One region of the Filimonas lacunae genome, then DNA from elsewhere that is predicted to be linked to it. Evidence: riboswitches for the same ligand, from Rfam matches in the RefSeq annotation. Region 1 holds a riboswitch; each other region holds the start of a gene.
What was found. Region 1 has a riboswitch for cobalamin ahead of FLA_RS17385 (TonB-dependent receptor). Riboswitches for the same ligand answer to the same signal wherever they lie in the genome.
Positions count from the first base shown of each region.

Region 2: it holds a riboswitch for cobalamin, as region 1 does, so the genes downstream of both, prpB (methylisocitrate lyase) here and FLA_RS17385 (TonB-dependent receptor) in region 1, are expected to answer to the same signal.
Region 3: it holds a riboswitch for cobalamin, as region 1 does, so the genes downstream of both, FLA_RS30405 (ribonucleoside-diphosphate reductase small subunit) here and FLA_RS17385 (TonB-dependent receptor) in region 1, are expected to answer to the same signal.
Region 4: it holds a riboswitch for cobalamin, as region 1 does, so the genes downstream of both, metE (5-methyltetrahydropteroyltriglutamate--homocysteine S-methyltransferase) here and FLA_RS17385 (TonB-dependent receptor) in region 1, are expected to answer to the same signal.

Region 1 is NZ_AP017422.1:4,374,242-4,379,490, reverse strand. Features, by position in the region: gene FLA_RS17395 (tetratricopeptide repeat-containing sensor histidine kinase) at 1-1,427, shown strand, start outside; gene FLA_RS17390 (sigma 54-interacting transcriptional regulator) at 1,424-3,370, shown strand; cobalamin riboswitch at 3,447-3,654, shown strand; gene FLA_RS17385 (TonB-dependent receptor) at 3,765-5,249, shown strand, end outside.
Region 2 is NZ_AP017422.1:4,130,470-4,135,718, forward strand. Features, by position in the region: gene FLA_RS16345 (bifunctional 2-methylcitrate dehydratase/aconitate hydratase) at 1-1,111, opposite strand, end outside; gene prpC (bifunctional 2-methylcitrate synthase/citrate synthase) at 1,137-2,291, opposite strand; gene prpB (methylisocitrate lyase) at 2,284-3,180, opposite strand; cobalamin riboswitch at 3,372-3,558, opposite strand; gene FLA_RS16360 (hypothetical protein) at 3,699-4,118, opposite strand; gene FLA_RS16365 (hypothetical protein) at 4,176-5,249, opposite strand, start outside.
Region 3 is NZ_AP017422.1:7,658,505-7,663,753, forward strand. Features, by position in the region: gene FLA_RS30400 (ribonucleoside-diphosphate reductase subunit alpha) at 1-385, opposite strand, end outside; gene FLA_RS30405 (ribonucleoside-diphosphate reductase small subunit) at 462-1,427, opposite strand; cobalamin riboswitch at 1,569-1,704, opposite strand; gene FLA_RS30410 (cysteine-rich CWC family protein) at 1,838-2,059, opposite strand; gene FLA_RS30415 (DUF4349 domain-containing protein) at 2,207-3,073, shown strand; gene FLA_RS30420 (TolC family protein) at 3,155-4,603, shown strand; gene FLA_RS30425 (efflux RND transporter periplasmic adaptor subunit) at 4,633-5,249, shown strand, end outside.
Region 4 is NZ_AP017422.1:7,651,568-7,656,816, forward strand. Features, by position in the region: gene FLA_RS30385 (mechanosensitive ion channel family protein) at 1-717, opposite strand, end outside; gene FLA_RS30390 (hypothetical protein) at 836-1,291, shown strand; gene metE (5-methyltetrahydropteroyltriglutamate--homocysteine S-methyltransferase) at 1,342-3,654, opposite strand; cobalamin riboswitch at 3,824-4,040, opposite strand; gene FLA_RS30400 (ribonucleoside-diphosphate reductase subunit alpha) at 4,941-5,249, opposite strand, start outside.

The DNA.
Region 1 (5,249 bases):
TCTTTTTATACCGTACCTACAGTTTACTGATAGTTCAACTTATAAAAGCCGGAGCTCAAAAGGAAGCATTGGCAACCATCAAAGACCTGCAAAGGCGCAGACCACCTGTTACGTCAGGAGAACGCGCTGTTTTTTTTCAAAGCATGGCCTATTGCTACGATGCTGTTAATGTGTATGACAGTACCGAGAAATATTTTGTAAAAATGGTGGAGAGCTATCATAAAGCAAATGAAGGCGCATTAGTGAATGAAGAAATTTATTTGCTGGCCTATTATGATATTGCTGAGTTTTATATAAAGAGCCTGCAGTTTACAAAAGCCCGTCCTTTTTTGGATATCATTATTTCAAAACCCAACTCTGTTAAAGTATCCAAAATGGCGGATGCGCAATTGTTGTTATTTAAGGTTGATTCTGCAGCAGGTAACTACCTGGCAGCGATAAGACATATGCAGCAATATAAAACCCTGGCAGACTCTGTTTTTAGCGAGAAAAAAAGCCTGCAGATAGAGCAATTGCAGGTGGAATACAATACGGAAAAGAAAGACCAGGCTATAAGGCTGCTGACTAAAAAGGAGCAGTTACAGCAAGCCAACTTAAGGCAGGCCAATATTATACGGAATTGGACAGTAGCAAGCGCTGTGTTATTGACACTACTATTGATAGCCGGGTACAACCGCTACCAGTTTAAACAAAAAACCAACAAAAGACTCGAAACGCAGCAAATTGTGATTAACCAAAAGAATGTTTCTTTACAACGTCTTGTTCACGAAAAAGAATGGCTGATCAAAGAAATTCATCACCGGGTTAAAAACAACTTTCATATTGTGATGGGGTTGTTAGGTACACAATCGGGCTATCTTAAAAACGAGGAAGCGATAGCAGCCATCAATGAAAGCCAGCAGCGCATACATGCCATGTCCCTGATTCACCAGAAATTGTATCAGTCAGATAATCTTTCCTCTATTGATATGCCAGGATATATTTATGAGCTGGTAGATTATTTAAAGGATTCATTCGATAATAGCATGGCTATACGGTTTCATTTACAGGTAGATCGCATAAACATAGCGCTTTCGCATGTGATACCTATAGGGCTTATTTTAAATGAGGCCATTACTAATGTTTTTAAATATGCTTTTCCTGGAAAAAAAGAAGGGAATATATATATATCGTTTACGCATAACAGCGAAAATGATCAGGTGGTGCTTACGGTAAGGGACGACGGAACAGGATTGCCTGCTGAATTTAATAGTAATGTACAATCCTCCATGGGCCTGAACCTGATGAAAGGATTAAGCGGAGACATTGACGGTAGCTTTACCATGCAAAGTAATAATGGAACCATTGTTACGGTTAGTTTTATATATAATCCCAATCAACCGGAAGACTTTTTACCATCTGATGCCAGCCAAAATTTTACTGTATGAAACCTAAAATACTCATTGTAGAAGACCAGTATATAGAAGCAGATTATTTACGAATGATGCTTACCAAGGCGGGCTACCCGGTGTGTGGCATTGCCCGCTCAGTGGCGGAGGCGCAGGATATTATAAAACGCGAAAACCCACAGCTGGTGTTACTGGATATTTTTTTAAAAGGAAAGTTTACGGGCATTGACCTGGCAAAACAGTTGAAAGAAGATCGTGTTGCTTTTATTTATCTTTCTGCCAACTCCAATGAAGATATTTTAACTGCGGCCAAGGCTACAGAACCTTATGGCTTTCTGGTAAAACCGTTTAGAGAAAAAGATCTGTTGATTTCATTGGAAATTGCTTTTTACCTGTATGAGCAAAGCATGAGTGCAAAGTGGCAGATGGAAGCACAGGTAAAGAAAGAGTTATTACAGATTGAACAAACAAAAGATGGCTGGACTAAAAAATTACTGCATACTGCCCGTGCCTTGCAGCCCTATCTTTCTTTCGATTGTCTGGCTGTAAAGTTTAAGGCGTTGGAGGGGGCGCATTTTTCCGGTTTTGCTTTATTACGTATCGGGTTCGATGAATACCAGGTGATAGGGTTTAAAGAATTGTGCACCATTTCGGGAAAAGACCCTGAAATAATACGGCAGGCATTAGTGCACACGCCTAATGACAACGCTGCCGGATGGTATAACGGGGAGGATTTTAAAAGCCTGTTTGCCACACACCCGATGAAAGCCTTGTTTGCCGATACTTTTGATTTAGGGTCTAACCTGGTACTCCCATTTTTATCTTCCGATAATTATGTTTTTTCTTTAAGCTTTTTCCGGCGTATTACTGATGGATATAGTACAGATAAAATGGAAGGGATGTTTCGCCTGCAACAACCTTTGGCAGCAGTTATGAACAGTATTGCCGCAGAAGAAAAGAAACAGGCGTTACTGATGGATGATAAACCGGCTGGTGCTGCCAGGGAAGTAGTGAACAGCAGCGAAGGCCATTTTAATGGTATTATTGGTAGCAGCCCTGCATTGCTGAATGTAATGGATATGATAAACCAGGTGGCGCCTGTAGACACTTCTGTTTTAATACTGGGCGAAAGTGGAACAGGGAAAGAGAAAATAGCAGATAGCATACATCATCTCTCCCGGAGGAAAGGGCAGCCGTTTGTAAAAGTGAATTGTGGTGCACTGCCGGCTACTTTAATAGAATCTGAATTGTTCGGCCACGAAAAAGGCGCTTTTACAGGAGCCATTGATAAAAGGATTGGCAAGTTTGAGCGCGCTGATAAAGGAACCATTTTCCTGGATGAGATAGGTGAATTACCCATTGAACTGCAGGTAAAGCTGTTGCGTGTATTGCAGGAGCAAGAGGTGGAACGTTTAGGATCACGGGCACCCATTAAGATAAACGTACGTATTATAGCAGCCACTAACCGTAACCTGGAAAGAGAAGTTGCGGAGGGCAGGTTTCGCCTGGATTTGTATTACCGCCTGAATGTGTTTCCCATTCTGCTACCTCCGTTGCGGGAGCGCCGGGAAGACCTGCCTGCATTAATAGAACATTTTATTCATTATTATAACAGGAAGGCCGGAAAGAAAATAACCGGGATGGCAGATAAAGCATTCAAAAAAATGATGGCCTATGAATGGCCGGGTAACATACGTGAATTAGAGCATTTTATTGAGCGGCACATTCTGCTGGCTAAAACCGGTATCATAGAAGATGTCAGCTTTTCAAAGCTGTTATCCCAGGAGCAGCCAGGCACTGCAACGGCAGGCAGAATGAAAACAAGCGATGAAAATGAAAGAGATCACATACTGGCAGTACTAAAAAAATGCAATGGTAAAATTTGGGGACCTGCCGGTGCCGCAGAAATATTAAACCTGAACCCATCTACATTACGATCCAAGATGATAAAGCTGGGTATTAAAAAAGAGTACAGTGAATAACAGAGCGGGCGTTTATACTGATATACAGGAATATCTGTAAAAAAAATTGCTATTGAATACTTGTCGATATTTTCCATTACTTTCGTGCCGCATTGGTTCTTAACATAGATTTCACATATGTTAGGATTAATAGGGAATTAGGTGAAAATCCTGAGCAGTCCCGCTACTGTAAGTTCTATACCAAACACTTGAACCATCTTTTGCCACTGTTTTTAGTGAATAAAACGGGAAGGCCGCGTCAAGTGAGAACAAGCCAGGAGACCTGCCACTGCGTATAAATTTTTAAGCTTTCGTGGATTGGGGCTTTGATTACTACTTAAACCGAACTATTTCAGGCTTTTTGCTTGTTGTCGTGCACCATTCTGCGTAAGCTATACGAGAAATCAATTGATGGATGTGTAGTGTAAGCGCTTCTAATACTTTACTGATCACCTTTCTGGCATGTATAAGCACCGGTTTGTATGGGCAACAAACCTATCGTGATACAACGCGTGCCGATACAGGCGTTGCTAAAAACCTGCCGCATGTTACCATTGCTACCACCGGGTATAAAGAAGTGATTCCTTCACAAAAGCTAGCAGGCAAAAATTTAGAAAGCTTAAACAGTTTTTCCGTAGCAGATGCCATACGGTATTTTGCCGGTGTGCAGGTGAAGGATTATGGCGGTATTGGCGGGTTAAAAACCGTGGATATGCGCAGCATGGGTACCAACCATATGGGCGTGTTTTACGATGGTATTCAGCTGGGCAACGCACAGAACGGACAAATTGATCTGGGCAAGTTTTCCATGGATAACATCGAATCCATTTCCTTGTATAATGGTCAGAAAAGCGAAATTTTTCAACCCGCCAAAGATTATGGTTCGTCCGGCTCTATCTATCTGCGCAGCCGCAAACCCGTTTTTGATTCCTTGCGGAAAACGCATGTGAAAGGGGTATTTAAAACCGGCTCCTTCGATCTCATCAATCCCTCCATTTTATTCGAGCAAAAGCTCACCCAAAAAATAAACCTTTCGTTTAGTGGTGAATCTATCTATTCTTCGGGCCGTTATCCATACCGCTACAAAAAGGTGATACATGAAACCCGCCAGGTGGCCTGGGATACCACAGCTATACGGCAAAACGGAGATATTCATGCGCAGCGGCTGGAGAGTGGATTGTATGGAACGATGAACCGCGGCTATTGGAATGCCAAAGCCTACTTTTATAATTCGGAAAAGGGTATACCCGGCGCTATTGTAAATAATATCTGGAAGCGCTCGCAAAGGCAATGGGACCGAAACTTTTTTGTACAGGGCTCTTTTCAAAAGAACATTAGCAAGGGATATGATGTACAGGTGAACGCCAAGTATGCCAATGATTATATGCGTTACCTGAATCCTGATACCACGCTGTTGCTGATTGATAACAGGTTTAAGCAGCAGGAGTGGTATGCTTCTATGGCCCATAAATACAGCGTGTCGAAAAAGGTAGATATGAACCTGGCTACCGACTTCCAGTATAATACACTCTGGTCAAGTATGGAAGGTTTTGTGTTTCCCAAAAGATGGACTTCCCTGGTAGCATTAGCCGGTGCTGCAGACCTGGGCAGGTTTAAAATGCAGGGGAGTGTGCTGGGCACGTTTGTAAATGAAAGCACCACTGTAAGTGGTACTTCTGTAGGTGATTCTGCTGCCGCGGCGCCTGCTAAAAAAGAATTGTCGCCTGCTTTGTTTGTATCGTATAAACTCTTTCCTAAAACAGACTTCAACATCAGGGCCTTTTATAAGCATATTTTCAGGATGCCCACTTTCAACGATCTGTATTATACAGATATTGGTAATAGCAGTTTGAAACCGGAATACACGCACCAGTATAACCTGGGCTTTGTATATCATAAA
Region 2 (5,249 bases), 240 kb from region 1:
CGACACTATCCTCATAATCAGCAGCTGTCAGTCGGCCATATAATAACGGCACAGCTATCATGTACTGAATACAATGATCCCTATCGGCCGGGTTATTCAGCGGGCCTTTTTTATCAATAATGCGAATAGCTGCTTCATGTGTGCGGATGGTGATGCTACGTATATCGTCGGTTGATTTTCCGGCAGCTTTCAATACCCCGTGTAACGTCATCGCAGCTTCCACAGCGGTTTGTGAATGAAATTCAGCAGGAAAAGATATTTTAAACAATACATTTTCCATTACATAAGAGCCATAGTTACGTTGAAACTGAAAGGCGTTTCCTTTAAAAGACACATCATAAAAGCCCCAGGTTTTAGCAGTAAGCACCGATGGGTACCCCATCTCTCCTGTTTGCGCTATCAGTGCTAATCGTACTGCACGGGACGTAGCGTCTCCGGCAGCCCACGATTTACGGCTACCCGTGTTAGGCCCATGCCTGTAAGTGCGCAGCGATTGCCCATCTACAAAAGCCAGGGATACGGCATTGATCAGCTCTTCCCTTGACAAGCCCAGCAATTTACCAACCACTGCGGTGGATGCCACTTTCACCAGTAACACGTGATCTAAACCTACTTTATTAAACGAATTTTCCAGGGCCAGAACACCTTGAATTTCGTGCGCCATAATCATCGCTTCCAGCACCTGCTTTACTTTTAACGGCGCTTTACCGTTAGCTACAGCGGTACGCGAAAGCCAGTCGGCAGTAGCTAATATGCCACCCAGGTTATCGGAAGGATGCCCCCATTCCGCAGCAAGCCAGGTATCATTAAAATCCAGCCAGCGTATGATAGCGCCGATATTAAACGCAGCCAGCACAGGGTCTAATTGAAACTGTGTACCCGGCACTTTAGCGCCATGCGGCACAACAGTGCCTTTTACCACCGGTCCCAGCAGTTTAGTACAGGCGGGATAAGTAAGGGCTTCAAAGCCGCAGCCTAATGTATCCAGCAAACAGTAATGCGCTGTTTGCCAGGCAAGTTCGTTTTCTATGCTATAAGAAAGTACGTAATCAGCAATATCCACCAACACCTGGTCTGGTTGCGGACGTTCGTTAGAAATATGGGAAGACATAAAGGATATTATTTTTGAAATGAAATTAGCGTTGCTCTAATGGAATATAATCGCGGTTTTCAGGGCCGATATAGTTAGCGCTGGGCCGGATAATTTTACCATCCTGCCTTTGTTCAATAATGTGCGCGCTCCAGCCGGTTACCCGCGAAATCACAAACAACGGTGTAAACAACAACGTAGGCACGCCCATCAGATGATAGGAAACCGCCGAAAACCAATCGAGGTTGGGGAACATTTTTTTCTCGTTCCACATCAGTGTTTCCAGTCGCTCTGCCACCTGGAACAACAGCATATCCCCTGCTTCTTCCGAAAGCTGTTTGGCCACTTCCTTGATCACTACATTCCGGGGATCTGAGATCGTATAAACCGGGTGCCCGAAGCCTATGATCACTTCTTTACTTTCCAGCCTTTTGCGAATGTCCGCTTCGGCTTCGTCCGGCGAAGCATACCTGCTTTGTATATCATAAGCCACTTCATTGGCGCCACCATGTTTGGGCCCCCTCAGCGCACCAATAGCGCCGGTAATGGCGGAGTAAAAATCAGACCCCGTACCGGCAATAACGCGACTGGTAAAAGTAGAAGCATTGAACTCATGCTCTGCATATAAATTCAATGAAATCTGCATCGCTTTTTCCCACGAAGCAGGCGTCTTTCTCCCGTGCAGTAACGTAAGAAAATGACCACCGATAGAATCGTCATCTGTTTCTACCTGTATCTCCTTTCCATTATGAGAGTAGTGATACCAGTACAGTAAAGCAGAACTGAAACAGGCTAGTAGTTTATCTGCAATATCCCGGGCGCCCGCCAGGTTATGATCATCTTTTTCGGGCTGTATACTTCCAAAGGCAGATACAGTAGAACGCATCACATCCATCGGATGGGCGGATGTGGGAATTTGCTGCAGGATATTCTTTACAGAATGCGGCAGCCCTCGCAGTGATTTCAGCTTGGCTTTATAAGTAGCCAGCTGTGCCTTGTTGGGCAAAGTGCCATAGATAAGCAAATACGCGACTTCTTCAAACTGGGCTTTGCCGGCCAGGTCAAGAATATTGTATCCACGGTAGTGCAGGTCGTTGCCGCTTTTACCTACACTGCAAAGTGCAGTATTGCCTGCGGCCACCCCGGAAAGCATCACGCTTTTTTTGGGCTTAAAAGATTCGGAAGCGGTATCGTTAGACATTTTTGTTCTTTTTAAAAAGTTCATCCAATTTTTGTTCGTAGCTGTAGTATCCGATAGAGCGGTACAGCTCTTCTCTGGTTTGCATGGTGTTTAACACCTGCTGCTGTGTGCCATCTTTCCGTATGTGCTGGTAAACGTTCTCTGCCGCTTTATTCGCTGCCCGGAACGCTGAAAGCGGGTAAAGCGCCATCGCCACCCCGGCATCGTGCAGTTGCTCTGTTGTGTACATCGGAATCATTCCAAACTCAGTGATGTTAGCCAACACCGGCAGGCCTGTAGCATCTGCAAACTGCCGGTAGAGCGCGAGTTCCGGCACCGCTTCGGCAAAAATGAAATCTGCACCCGCCTCTTTATACGCCACCGCCCGTTCCAGTGTTTTTTCCAGCCCTTCGGCTGCAAAAGCATCTGTACGGGCACCGATCACAAACTGCGCATCTGTTCTGGCATCTACGGCAGCTTTCAGGCGATCCACCATTTCTTCCTTACTTACCACTTCTTTACCGGGACGATGACCGCAACGCTTGGCCCCCACCTGGTCTTCTATATGTAATGCCGCTGCCCCTGCCCGTATCAAAGACTTTACCGTGCGCGCTACATTAAAGGCTGAAGGACCAAAGCCCGTATCAACATCTACCAATAAGGGAAGGGAACACACATCTGTGATTCTGCGGATATCGATAAGCACATCTTCCAGCTGGGTAATGCCCAGGTCAGGAATGCCCAGCGATCCGGCAGCCACCCCGCCTCCTGAAAGATAAATAGCCTGAAAACCTGCCTGCTGGGCCAGCAACGCATGGTTGGCATTGATGGCCCCCACAATCTGAAGCGGAAACTCTTTTTTTAATGCATCCCGGAAGGCAAGCCCCGGAGATGGTAATACTGGATTCATACTCATATGGCTGTTAACAATTGAAAACGGTGTTATTACAACTATGTCTTACAAGCGCTTCGTAAGCTTTGCGATAAGGCAGGCAGGATAAAAGGAATAAAGGCATGAAACTATTCCTCAACGTTAATTGAACAGAATAATACGGCTGGCACTTCCATCGTCTATCCGACATATACTTCAAATCGCGAAAGCATTGTCTACCCGGAGTGGCAGGTTTCCTGACTTGTAACAGCTCTTCCTCCTTCCCATACGCACCGCATACAGTGAATGTATTGAAAGAGCCTTAGTGGTTACTTACAGTTGCGCGACAGTTCGTGATTGACACACGATTCCCCTCTTACTTTACGGCTGTGTAAAACCAGTTCCGGCTAAATGTATATTTCTAAAGAACGTTCAACGAATATAATGTATCCGCCCCACTTAACTAACAATTGTTAACAACAGGGAATAAAAAAGGTACAGCAGGCTAAACTTCACAGGGCCGGAACTGTACCTTATAAAATGTTTTCAACAACCACTTATTGCTGTGTAAATTGCTTTACTACGATATGGGTTTTGTCGCCCAGTTGCATAGTATCGCCGGTTACCTCTACATGATCACCTGCTTTCAGCTGCTTGTAGCTTTTTTCCAGGTTTCTGATGCTGAATACGCTGGAATACACCACACCTTTATCATTAGTGATAGTAGCCATAAAGCCATCTTTGCCATTAGCCACATCACCCACTACACCTGCCACGGTAAAAGCAGCCTTTTTAGTAGTATCCTGTGCAGCAGCTTCTTCCTGATGCTCGTGTTTCGCTTCGGAATGATCATGTCCGTGCGCTTCCGTTTCTTCTTCTTTCGGAAACTCTTTGTAATCATTTGTTTTGCAAGATGTCATTACCCACATGCCGGCAGCTGCTACGGTCATGAGTACCAATTGTCTTTTACTTTTCATTCGTCTGTTGTTGAGAATTGATTGTATTACGCCGCCAAAACTATGCTTTTGTGTCAATTATTTGAAATATCCTTCCCGCTCCCACTTACGCAAAGTTTCTGCCGGCAAACCACAGGTAAGCAGCAATTTACCCATCTCCCCTTCCTCATTCGGCCCCATGCTCCAATCCACCGCATAGGCAACAAAATCTTTATCTACAGGCACCTTATTCCAAAGCTTGTTCACCGTAAGCAACCTGGCTGCTTTATATATCATTTCATTAGCCGGCAACCACCATTCATCCCCCTCCTGCACCTTGCCCATAAAAGCAGTATATAACCGCTCATAACTGGTGTCGGCCCGAAAATGCTTATCATCACTCACCAGTATAAAAAGTTTTTCAAAACGCAATTCGTCATAAGTATTCAATATATCCACCTTTTCCTTCACCGTAAGCATACTTAAATGGGGATGATAATCATCCACCTCGTGAATGCCTAACTGCAAAATAGACAAAGGCGCATTCCATTTTTTTCTCACCAGCCTCTCCGTTACCGACTGTGCAATTTGTAACGCCAGTTGATCAGACAGTTGTTCTATCGTGGTGTTATCCGGCATTTTCACATACAGCAACTGGCTGGTACCATCCGGGTAAACACTTTTTATTTCATCCAACGCTCCTGTGCCCGTATATTGATATCTTTCTTCATAATATGTGGCTTTAACGCCCGCAAGCGACTCCCAGCAATCAGCCTTTTCTATCCGGTCGTGGCCGTATTGAAAATGCTTTACCATACAAAAGATATCATGTTCCATTTGCTGTAACTTATCAGCCACCTCGCGCCCTGTAAGATTTTCATAGTCCCTGCCCAATTTTTTGCCATTGATATGCAGCGCCTGGTAGGCGGTTTTCCTGCCATTTTCCTGTAGCAATCGTACTATCACTACCGGTTTCCGGTCTCTCATATTGTATTCAACATATTCTACACAGGAATTGCTGCACTTAAAAATGCCTGCATACACTATTTCTCCGCCATTGGCTTCATATTGCATGTAGCAAGGCCTGCCACCGGAATCCAAACCATACTTATAATTCGCATCCGGCTCCCATTTATCCAGCAAAGGCCCCCCAGCCGGCAAAACACCATTCGC
Region 3 (5,249 bases), 3.3 Mb from region 1:
CCGAATGCTTGCTGATTACGGCGTATACTTCATCTTCCAGTAAGGATGCTTTTAGCCCGGTTTTAGGTTCTACATAATTATATAGCTCCCCCATAGTGATGGAGAACGACTTTGTGGTATTCTTATGGAGGTTGCTTACGGCTATGCGGGATGCCAGCAAACTGTAATCCGGGTGAATGGTACTCATCGAAGCTGCCGTTTCTGCAGCCAGGTTATCTAACTCTGTGGTGGTAACACCGTCATAAAGTCCCTCAATTACCTTCATAGCCACTTTAGTGGGGTCTATGAATTTGCTGTTGAGACTGTAACACAGTTTCTCAATACGAGCTGTAATCTTGTCAAATTTTACTGATTCTTTTCTGCCGTCTCTTTTTATAACGAACATAGGTTACAGAATTTTGTGTTAGAGTTATTGGTTTGTTATTCGTTGTTCTCAGCGCTCAATTATTGTTCCATGTATATTAGAAATCCTCATCTGTTGAAAAGATCTCTTGCTCCTTCGAACTATTCACACCCGCTTTCTGGTAATCACCCACTCTTTTCTCAAAAAAGTTGGTTTTTCCCTGTAAAGAGATCATTTCCATAAAGTCGAAGGGATTGGTGGCGTTGAATATTTTAGGGTAGCCCAGTGCAGTAATCCACCGGTCGGCCACAAACTCAATATATTGTTTCATCAAATCGGCGTTCATGCCAATCAGTCTTACAGGTAATGATTCTGAGATAAATTCTTTTTCAATACGCACGGCATCTGTAATTATCTCCGTAACCCTTTCCTGTGATAACTTATTGCTAAGCATGCTATATAGTAAACAGGCAAATTCGCAATGCAGGCCCTCATCTCTCGAAATCAATTCATTGCTAAAGCTAAGGCCGGGCATTAATCCTCTTTTCTTTAACCAGAAAATAGAGCAGAAGCTGCCGCTGAAAAAGATGCCTTCCACCGCTGCAAAAGCTACCAGGCGTTCGGCAAAAGAGCCCTGTTCAATCCAGCGCAGTGCCCATTGTGCTTTTTTAGTAACCGCAGGTACAGTTTCAATAGCGTTGAACAGCTTATTTTTTTCGGCCGGGTCTTTAATATAAGTGTCAATTAATAAGGCGTAGGTTTCTGAGTGTATGTTTTCCATCATAATCTGGAAACCATAAAAACAACGTGCTTCGGGCAGCTGCACCTCGCTCATAAAGTTCACCGCCAGGTTTTCGTTTACGATACCGTCACTGGCTGCAAAAAATGCCAATACATGTTTAATAAAGTGCTGTTCCCCTTCATTCATTCCAGCCCAGTCTTTTAAGTCCTGCGACAAATCAATTTCTTCTGCGGTCCAAAAGCTGGCTTCATGCTGCTTATACATTTCCCATATAGCAGGGTACTTGATGGGTAATAAAACAAACCGTTCCTTGTTCTCCTGTAGTAATAATTCTGTTTCCATAAACCGGGCCATTTATAATATAATCAAATGAGTATCAATATATTTCTTAACCGGGCAGAGTGTAAGATCCTATGACTGTACGGGGGGAATTGTACAATGTTATGGTGTCTAAACTCCGACAAGCTTATGAGCGTAAGGGTTGTCAGTAATATCATTAAGGCCGAGTATCTGACTAATTCCATGCAAAACGGAAAACACAGTTGCGCCACAGCCCGGGAATCTCACCCGGTTCCTCTTTAAAGACGGATAGCATAGTGCCTTAATGTTCCTGCAATCTCGGGCAGAAAACAGGTAATGGGAAAGAAACTTATAAACAGGGTGTGCATACTTTTTACACAATAAACAGAACCCTCACTGCATAGGCATTTGGTAAAAATTCCCCTATTCAAGGGTGAAACATAGAAGGGGCATTACTGAAAATCGGGGAAGAATTTTTCTTTGAATAAGGTGTATTTGTTTTTGAGTTCCCGCATACAACCGATACAAAGGCAATCATTGTATTTCAGTGCAATATGATCGCGTTCGGCTTGGGTAAGGTGTAATCCGTTACACTGACAGTTGCTTACATCGCCTACTTTACATTCAAAGGGCTGCTGGCAGCGGGGACATATTTTGTTTTCATGTATAGGCATTCGTATTGTACTTTAAACCAGGTTAACTGCTATAGCAAATATACACTTCTGCTTCCGGGATGCCACCTGTATAAAAAGGGTTTACCTGTGTTATTAAGAACAAACAAATTCCGTTACTTTCAGCTTTCAACCTTAAAATCTTAACCAATGAATGTAACATTCAAGCGCAGAACTAAAAAAGTAATCATATATCTCACCATTCCTTTCCTGGTATTATTTGTTTTCAGGCTGTCATATGGCTACCTGGTTTCCTCCGTAGAGAGAAACAATTGGGTGGCCGATTCTGATTTCTTTAGCAGTATAGGGGAGTTAAGAAAAAACTATGCATCGGAAAAGGGTGGGAAACGGGTAAGTGCGCCTGATTGGGCCGATAACCAGAAATATGAAAAAACAGCTACGGTACAAACCCGTACTACCAAATTTGATGCAGATGCTGCTGCGGTGGATAGTGCAACCAAACAATTTAGTGCCGTAATACAATACGAGCAAAGTGTGGGAAATAAAGGTAGCCGACAGTTACATTTATCTATTGGTGTAGTACCATCTGCCTTTGATAGTTTTTATACGGCTATTCAAAAAATAGGCACCGTAAAAGAGCGGGAAGTGGTAAAAGTGGATAAAACCAATGAGTACCGCCAGCTGAACGCAAAAAGGGAGTCACTGGAAAAAACACTGGCCTCTTTACAGGAACTGAAATCGGAAAGCGGCGTAATCTCCGACTTTGTTACCCTACATGATAAAATTCTGGAGATAGAAAAGGAATTGCAGGAGTTAGGTGTAGAGTTGGGGAATTTCAATTCTGAAAATGAGTATTGCACTGTGAGGGTGTCTTTGTTTGAAGGTTCGGCAGGAAAAAAGGCCAGCTTTTTTACGCAAACTAAAAATACATTGGAGTGGACCATTCAATATTATACCATTCTGATTGCGGCACTTTTTGGAGCGTGTTGTGCAGCTACCCTGATCGTTCATATTGCTATTAAGCTGAATATTCTGAAAAGCGAAGTACAAAACTGATCATATTCATCCGCAAAACCCGTTCAACTTCCGCTCATCAAGTTTTAAGAAACATGCCGGCTATTCGGTTATTTTTGTTACATGGGAAAGCGCTTACTGATTCTATTGGCTGCTGCAATGCCCTTTGCGTTGTTTGCACAGGAAAAATGGGACCTTCGCCGTTGCGTGGAATACGCGGTAAAAAATAATATTTCTGTTAAGCAGGCCGATGTACAGGCCCGCATTAGTGAACTGCAACTAAAGCAGGCCAGAATGAACCGGTTTCCCAGTCTTGGGTTTTCTACAGGATTGGGGACACAGTTTGGGCGTTCTATTGATCCTACTACCAACCAATTTACTACCACACAATTATTGTATCAGAATTATGGATTGCAGGGGAGTGTACAGGTATTTGGATTTGGACAGCTCAAAAACAGCATTCAGGCCGCCAGATTTAATGCAGAAGCTGCTTTAAAGGATATAGAACGGGCCGCTAATGATGTATCTATGAATGTTGCCACTTATTATTTGCAGGTAGTAGCTTCTAAAGAGCAGATCAATATTTCAGAAGTTCAGATAAAGCAGGATCTGGCACAATATAAGGATACCAAAAGCCGTGTAGATGCAGGTGCGTTACCTGAACTCAACCTTGCAGAAATTGAATCGCAGCTGGCAACAGATAGTATTGCGCTGATTACGTCCAGAGCTACTTTTGAGCAAAACGTGCTTTCTTTGAAGGCACTTCTTAACATAGAAGCAGGAGATGCCTTTGAGGTAGATACGCCTCCTATGGAACAAATTCCTTTGGAAAATATTGCAGATATGCAGCCTGATATTGTATATCAACTGGCTTTAAACAATCAGCCGCTGCAAAAAGTAAATGAACTTAAAATAAAAGGAGCTGAAAAAACAATTGCAGCGTATAAATCGCAATTGTATCCTTCTTTATCGCTGGGTTATAGCCTTACGTCCCGCTTTTCCAGTTCATTGAAGTCTGCTACTAATACGATAGCCGGTTATGATTATTTGCCTTATTTTACGGATATAAATGGCCAGATATATCCTGTGCAAACACCGGTTTATTCCAGTTCTTATTCCCGTAAATCATTTGGCAAATGGTGGGATGGATATGGTTCTCAGCTGGATCAGAATTTTAACCAGTCCATAGGATTCACGCTAAGTGTGCCCATCTTTAATTCAGGCAACACTTATAAAGTCAATTATCAGCGTTCGCAACTGGATTTGAAAACATTGCAACTGCAAAAAGCACAGGCAAATCAGGATTTGCAACAGAATATTTATAAAGCTTACGTGAATGCAACATCGGCAATGCAAAAATTTTATGCAGGTGATAGAAGCGTAGCTTCTGCACAAAAAGCATATGACTTTGCCACTAAACGATATGAAGTAGGGCTATTGAGTTCAATAGATTTACTTACTAACCAGAACAACTTACTTAAAGCCAAACTGCAACAGTTAAGCAACCAGTATGAATATGTATTTCGCATGAAATTGCTGGAGTTTTACAAAGGGCAGGGGCTTAAATTATAATTCAATGATCCTAGAAACTGTTTTTGTATATGAGTAAAAAAGCAATATGGATTATCAGTACACTGGTGGTGTTGGTCATCTTACTGGTAGTTCTTAAAAAAAGTGGAGCGTTGGGTAAGGACGAAGGGACAAAAGTATCAGCGGAGAAGGCTGCTGTACGTTCTATTACAGAAACGGTAACAGCCAGCGGTAAGGTATATCCCGAGGTAGAAGTGAAAATAAGCTCTGATATTTCCGGCGAAATTGTAGAGCTCACAATTGCCGAAGGCGACACCGTGAGAAAAGGACAAATGCTGGCGCGCATTTATGCAGATATCTATGCTTCACAGCGCGACCAGGCAGCGGCTACCGTTTCCCAAACAGAAGCACAGGTAGCTAATGCGAAAGCACAGCTGGGAGCATTGAAAGCTACACTGGACCAGACAGAAGCGGCTTATAAAAGACAAAAAACATTGCTGGATCAAAAGGTGATTTCCCAATCTGAATTTGAGCAGGCATCACAGGCTTACTTTTCTGCCCAGTCCAATTATCAGGCATCAAAGGATAACATTAATGCAAACCTGGCAGGTGTGAGAAGTGCCCAGGCTAGTTTAAACAGGGCCAGTAAAGATGTAAGCAGAACTACTATTACAGCTCCTATGGATGG
Region 4 (5,249 bases), 3.3 Mb from region 1:
ATGAAAACCATGCGCATCTACCCAGGCATTTACAATAATCTTATAGCCATCTCCTTCTATTGCAGATACGCCTACACGTGGGGTGGGCTCCTGTAACACTTTCTTATTTTCTGCAATTACCTGTTTTAACACGCCTTCTGAATTTACATAATCAACAGTAAAGGGAACTTTTATTTCAATGTCCATCCTGCGCTTGCCTTCACTGCTCAGATTTACAATCAGCTCGTTAGATAACTTACTATTAGGAATAATGACAGTTCTGTTATCGTAGGTGGTTAACACGGTATAAAAGATCCTGATATCTGTTACAGTACCTTCCTGGCCTTGTGCAATAATGTTATCGCCTACTGTAAAGGGTTTCATAATCAGTATAAGAATGCCACTGGTAAAGTTTTGCAGGGTACCACTTAGTGCTAAGCCAGCAGCTACGCCTAAAGCGCCCACCAATGCTGCAAAAATGGTTAGCTGAATTCCCAGAATCTGCATCACAAGCAATATCAGCACTATTTGTAAGGCGGCCGTAATCATACTGCGCATAAAAGGCCGTAAAGAAGGGTTTACATCCTTATTGTGCATAGTGCTGGCAGTTCTCTTTTTCAGAATGCGTATAAGCCATTGGCCCACAAGAAAAACGAGGATAGCTATAAGAATCCTCGGGCCAAAAGTGATAAGCCAGTCATAAGCTTTATCATAGAATTTGTCGATGTTGAATTGCATAGGGCTTTTAGCCAATGGAGAAAAAAACTATGCCATTTTGCAACTACCCTTAGGTAAGGGGGGCGGCTATTGCTGATATCTGGATATCTTAAATCACTCAATAGGGAGTAATATTTTTATGGCAGTTAGCTATTTCCAGGTGTTATATATCCCGGCAGCATCGGGATTTAAAGAGTTTGAGCCCAACCAAAGCGCTGATATTTACAAACTGTATATACTATCTATGGGAGATCTGTTTCACGATCTTATACAGGATCAGTACCATTATACAGTGTACGATTTTGCGGGCGATGAAAATATGCTGGAAGTGATAGGGCTTACACCCATGAATAAAGAATTTTTATCTCCTGCTAAAATGCTGGAAGACCTGGAATACTACAACAGGCTGATTATTTACCTGGAGCAGGAATGCAAATCCGGTAAAGAAGAAGCCCTGTTACAAGAGCTGAGGTTATGGAGTGTAGATGTTGCCACATTGGCGATTATGAAGCAGGAGGCGGCAGCATTAACAGCCGTATGCCATTATGCACTACTTCATAACTGCAGCATAAGGTTTGGTATTAATAACCCATAAAAAAGCGGTATTACAGTACTACTGTAATACCGCCGTAAAAAAACGTCCTCTTAAGCAACTACCACACCGGCTTTAGCTCTTGCTTTTGCAGCAGCTTCCACCATGTTTTGTAATGCTTGTTTGGTTTCAGGCCATTTGCGGGTTTTTAATCCACAATCGGGGTTCACCCATAAATGTTCTACAGGAATTACATCCGCCGCTTTTTGCAGCAGTTGCTCCATTTCCTGTACGGTAGGTACACGGGGGGAGTGTATATCGTAAACGCCGGGGCCAATTTCATTCGGATATTTGAAATCTGCAAAGGCGTCCAGCAGCTCCATTTGTGAGCGGGAAGTTTCAATGGTAATGACATCTGCATCCATTGCGGCAATGCTGTCGATAATATCATTGAACTCGCTATAGCACATATGCGTATGTATCTGGGTGCTGTCCTCTACACTGCACGACGAAACTTTAAACGCCTTCACTGCCCATTGCAGATAAGCGGCCCAGTTTTCTTTGCGTAATGGTAAACCTTCTCTGATGGCAGGTTCATCTATCTGTATCACTTTAATACCCGCTTTTTCCAGGTCGCTTACTTCATCCCGGATAGCCAGTGCAATTTGCATGGTAGTGGTTTCCCGTGGCTGATCGTCACGGACAAAGCTCCATTGCAATATGGTAACAGGGCCTGTTAACATACCCTTCATGGGTCTGTTGGTCAACGATTGTGCATAGCTGGTCCATTCTACAGTCATAGGCGCTTTACGCTCTACGTCTCCAAAAATAACCGGAGGCTTTACACAACGGGAGCCATAACTCTGTACCCATCCGTTTTTAGTGAATACATAACCTTCCAGTTGTTCGCCAAAGTATTCCACCATGTCGTTACGCTCAAACTCTCCATGCACTAACACATCAATGTTCAACTCTTCCTGCATTCTTACACAGGTTTCGGTCGAAGCTTTAATGGCAGTGTTATAAGCTTCCAGTGTAATACTGCCTTTTTTCAATTGTGCACGTAACTGACGTATATCGGCTGTTTGAGGGAAAGAACCGATGGTAGTGGTAGGAAACAAAGGCAGCTTTAGCAGTGCCTGTTGTTGTTGCCTGCGGCTTGCAAAAACCGAGTTACGATGGGCATCTGCATCTGTAATAGCAGCTACTCTTTCTTTTACATGCGTTTTGTGAATCAAAGGAGAAGTGCGGCGGCTGGCAATGGCTTGCTTGTTCTCGTCCAGCAAGGCGGCGGCACCTGCAGCGTTGGTTGCCAGTTGTTTCAGGGCAACCACTTCCTCTACCTTTTGCTTAGCAAAAGACAACCAGTTTTTAATTTCGGCGGGTAACGCTGTTTCAAAAGAAAGATCGCATGGTACATGCAATAAAGAGCAGGATGGCGCAATCATAATACGATCGGTGCCAATCGCTGCTACTGCTTTCTGAATCAGCTTCAATGAGTTTTCAAAATCGTTCTTCCAGATATTCCGGCCATCAATTACGCCCAGCGATAACTTTTTGTCGCTTTTCGCAAAGTCAGTTGCCAGAATATCATCTAATTGAGAAGAGCATCTTACCAGGTCCAGGTGAATGGTTTGTACCGGTAAACCCAACACAGTGGTCAGGTTTTCGCCGTAACATTCAAAGTAGCTGGCTAATAAAATAGAAATTCGTGGTGTTACTTTAGATAGTTCATTATAGGTATAGACAACGCCCTTACGTTCCGCGTCAGTAAGATTTAAGCTCAGGTAAGGCTCATCAAACTGTATGGTACGAATGTTTAATTCATCCAGCTGCTGCATCAGTTTTTTATAAACAGGTAACAGATTTTTCAGCAGGTCAATACGGTGAAACCCTTCTTCTTTTTCCTTGCCACATAATAAAAATGACACAGGTCCTAATATCACAGGTTTAGGTTGTATCCCTGCCTGGATAGCTTCGCGGCACTCATTTACAATTTTGTCCGAAAGCAGGTTAAACTGCTGGTTGGCATAAAACTCAGGTACAATGTAGTGGTAGTTGGTATCAAACCACTTGGTCATTTCCATGGCAGTAATGTCATAACCATCTTTTTGATAGCCACGGGCCATGGCAAAAAGAAGATCTGTTTCCGGAAACTGCTGTTGCTCTACCAGGGGGTGAAAACGCTCAGGAATGGCGCTTACTGTTAAACACATGTCCAGTACCTGGTCATAAAACGAAAAATCGTTACAGGGAATCAGGTCAATACCTGCCTGTTGCTGTAATAGCCAGTTATGCCTGCGTATCTCTTTTGCAGTTAACTGAAGGTCGCGAAGTGTACTCTCACCAGCCCAATAGCTTTCACAAGCCTTTTTGAGTTCGCGGTGGCCACCAATACGTGGGTAGCCCAAAATGTTAGTGAACATGTTGTTTGTTTTAACGTGAAACAATTCAAACATGCTCTTTGCCAGCAAATGTTTACAGGATAAAAGAGGAGTAGGAGTAAGGACAAGACAAAGCACAGCCCTGCCATATAAAGGGGCTGATTATGCACTTATCAATTACTGACTACGCTTTATATCGTGAAAGCATTCATCATTTACAATAAAAAAGGCAAGTATCCTGGCTTGTTTTCTGTAGAGCGCCTTCCCACTGCGCCATTGCGCACTGTAGTGGCGTGATTGCTGTACAGCCGTTGACAGAGTGTAACCCCATCATCGGAATAAACTTACAGTAGCACGTCTGCCCGTGATTTACACACGGTTCCTTATTAATCCCGCTTTTGGCGGAAACCTTTTACTGAATTGACCTTATAACAAAGAACACAGGGCAAAGGTAGGGACTGGCAGGCAATTAATGGAAAAAGATCATTGGGCCAAAGACATGCAGGCGGCAGAGTATTGGGGCGTATGCTTACCGATACACGAAAATCATACGTATTTGATCAGGAACGAATACCCCGTAAATGCAGTAGAAGCAAGGATCTCTGTTTCAAAAACAGCTGTTAGGTGTGCCTGGTTGCTTTAAAAAGGGAGCTTTCCGAAGCCTCATCCTATAGAGCGAGTTGCTCGCTCTATAGGATGAGCTGCTCGTCTGTTGTGCTGAGCTGCTTGCTCTATAGGATGAGCTGCTCGTCTGTTGTGCTGAGCTGCTTGCTCTATAGGATGAGCTGCTCGTCTGTTGTGCTGAGCTGCTCGCTCTATAGGATGAGCTGCTCGTCTGTTGTGCTGAGCTGCTTGCTCTATAGGATGAGCTGCTCGTCTGTTGTGCTGAGCTGCTTGCGCTATAGAACGAGCAGCTCAGCACAACAGATCAGTTGCCTGTACGTTAGAATACGCGTTGGGATTGAAGGAATCGGTGGCCTGGCAGATGGAATGAGCATAAAAAAAGCATGCTCCGGGTGTCTGGAAGTGCTTTCCCATACCTCGTCCTATAGGACGAGCAACTCGTAAGTGCAAGCGAAGCGCCCGTTTGTTAGAATAGGAGGGCGGAAAGTGCAACTCTGTTTTAACAGTTATTGAGGACACTTGCTGCTGTTGCGCTTTGTTTTTTCTGCTATTAGGCTGACTAAAAAGGTTCAGCTTAAAAAAGTTGGGGCCGACCTTTTTAGGGCCGACAGCTTCTTTTTCTAAAGCTTAGCCTTTGGGATCAGCCCCCAAAAAGGCCCATATCGATAGATATGGGCCTTTGATATTTAGTAGGAGTAGTAAGCTTATGAGCTACAAGCTTCACAGCTGCCATCTATGGGGCAAGCCGCACCGGTAATCTCTTCATCAGAAGCTGGTGTTGCAGCCTGGTTTCTGTTGTTTAAAGGCTGCATTTGCACACTGCCTTGTTTTTCTACAGTAAACTGAACTGCTTGTGCAGCTGCCTGGGTACGTAAGTAGTACATACCGGTTTTCAGGCCTTTTTTCCAGGCATAGAAGTGCATGCTGGTTAATTTAGCCTTGTTCGGTTGCTGAACAAACAGGTTTAATGATTGAGATTGACAGATATAGGCACCACGGTCGGCTGCCATATC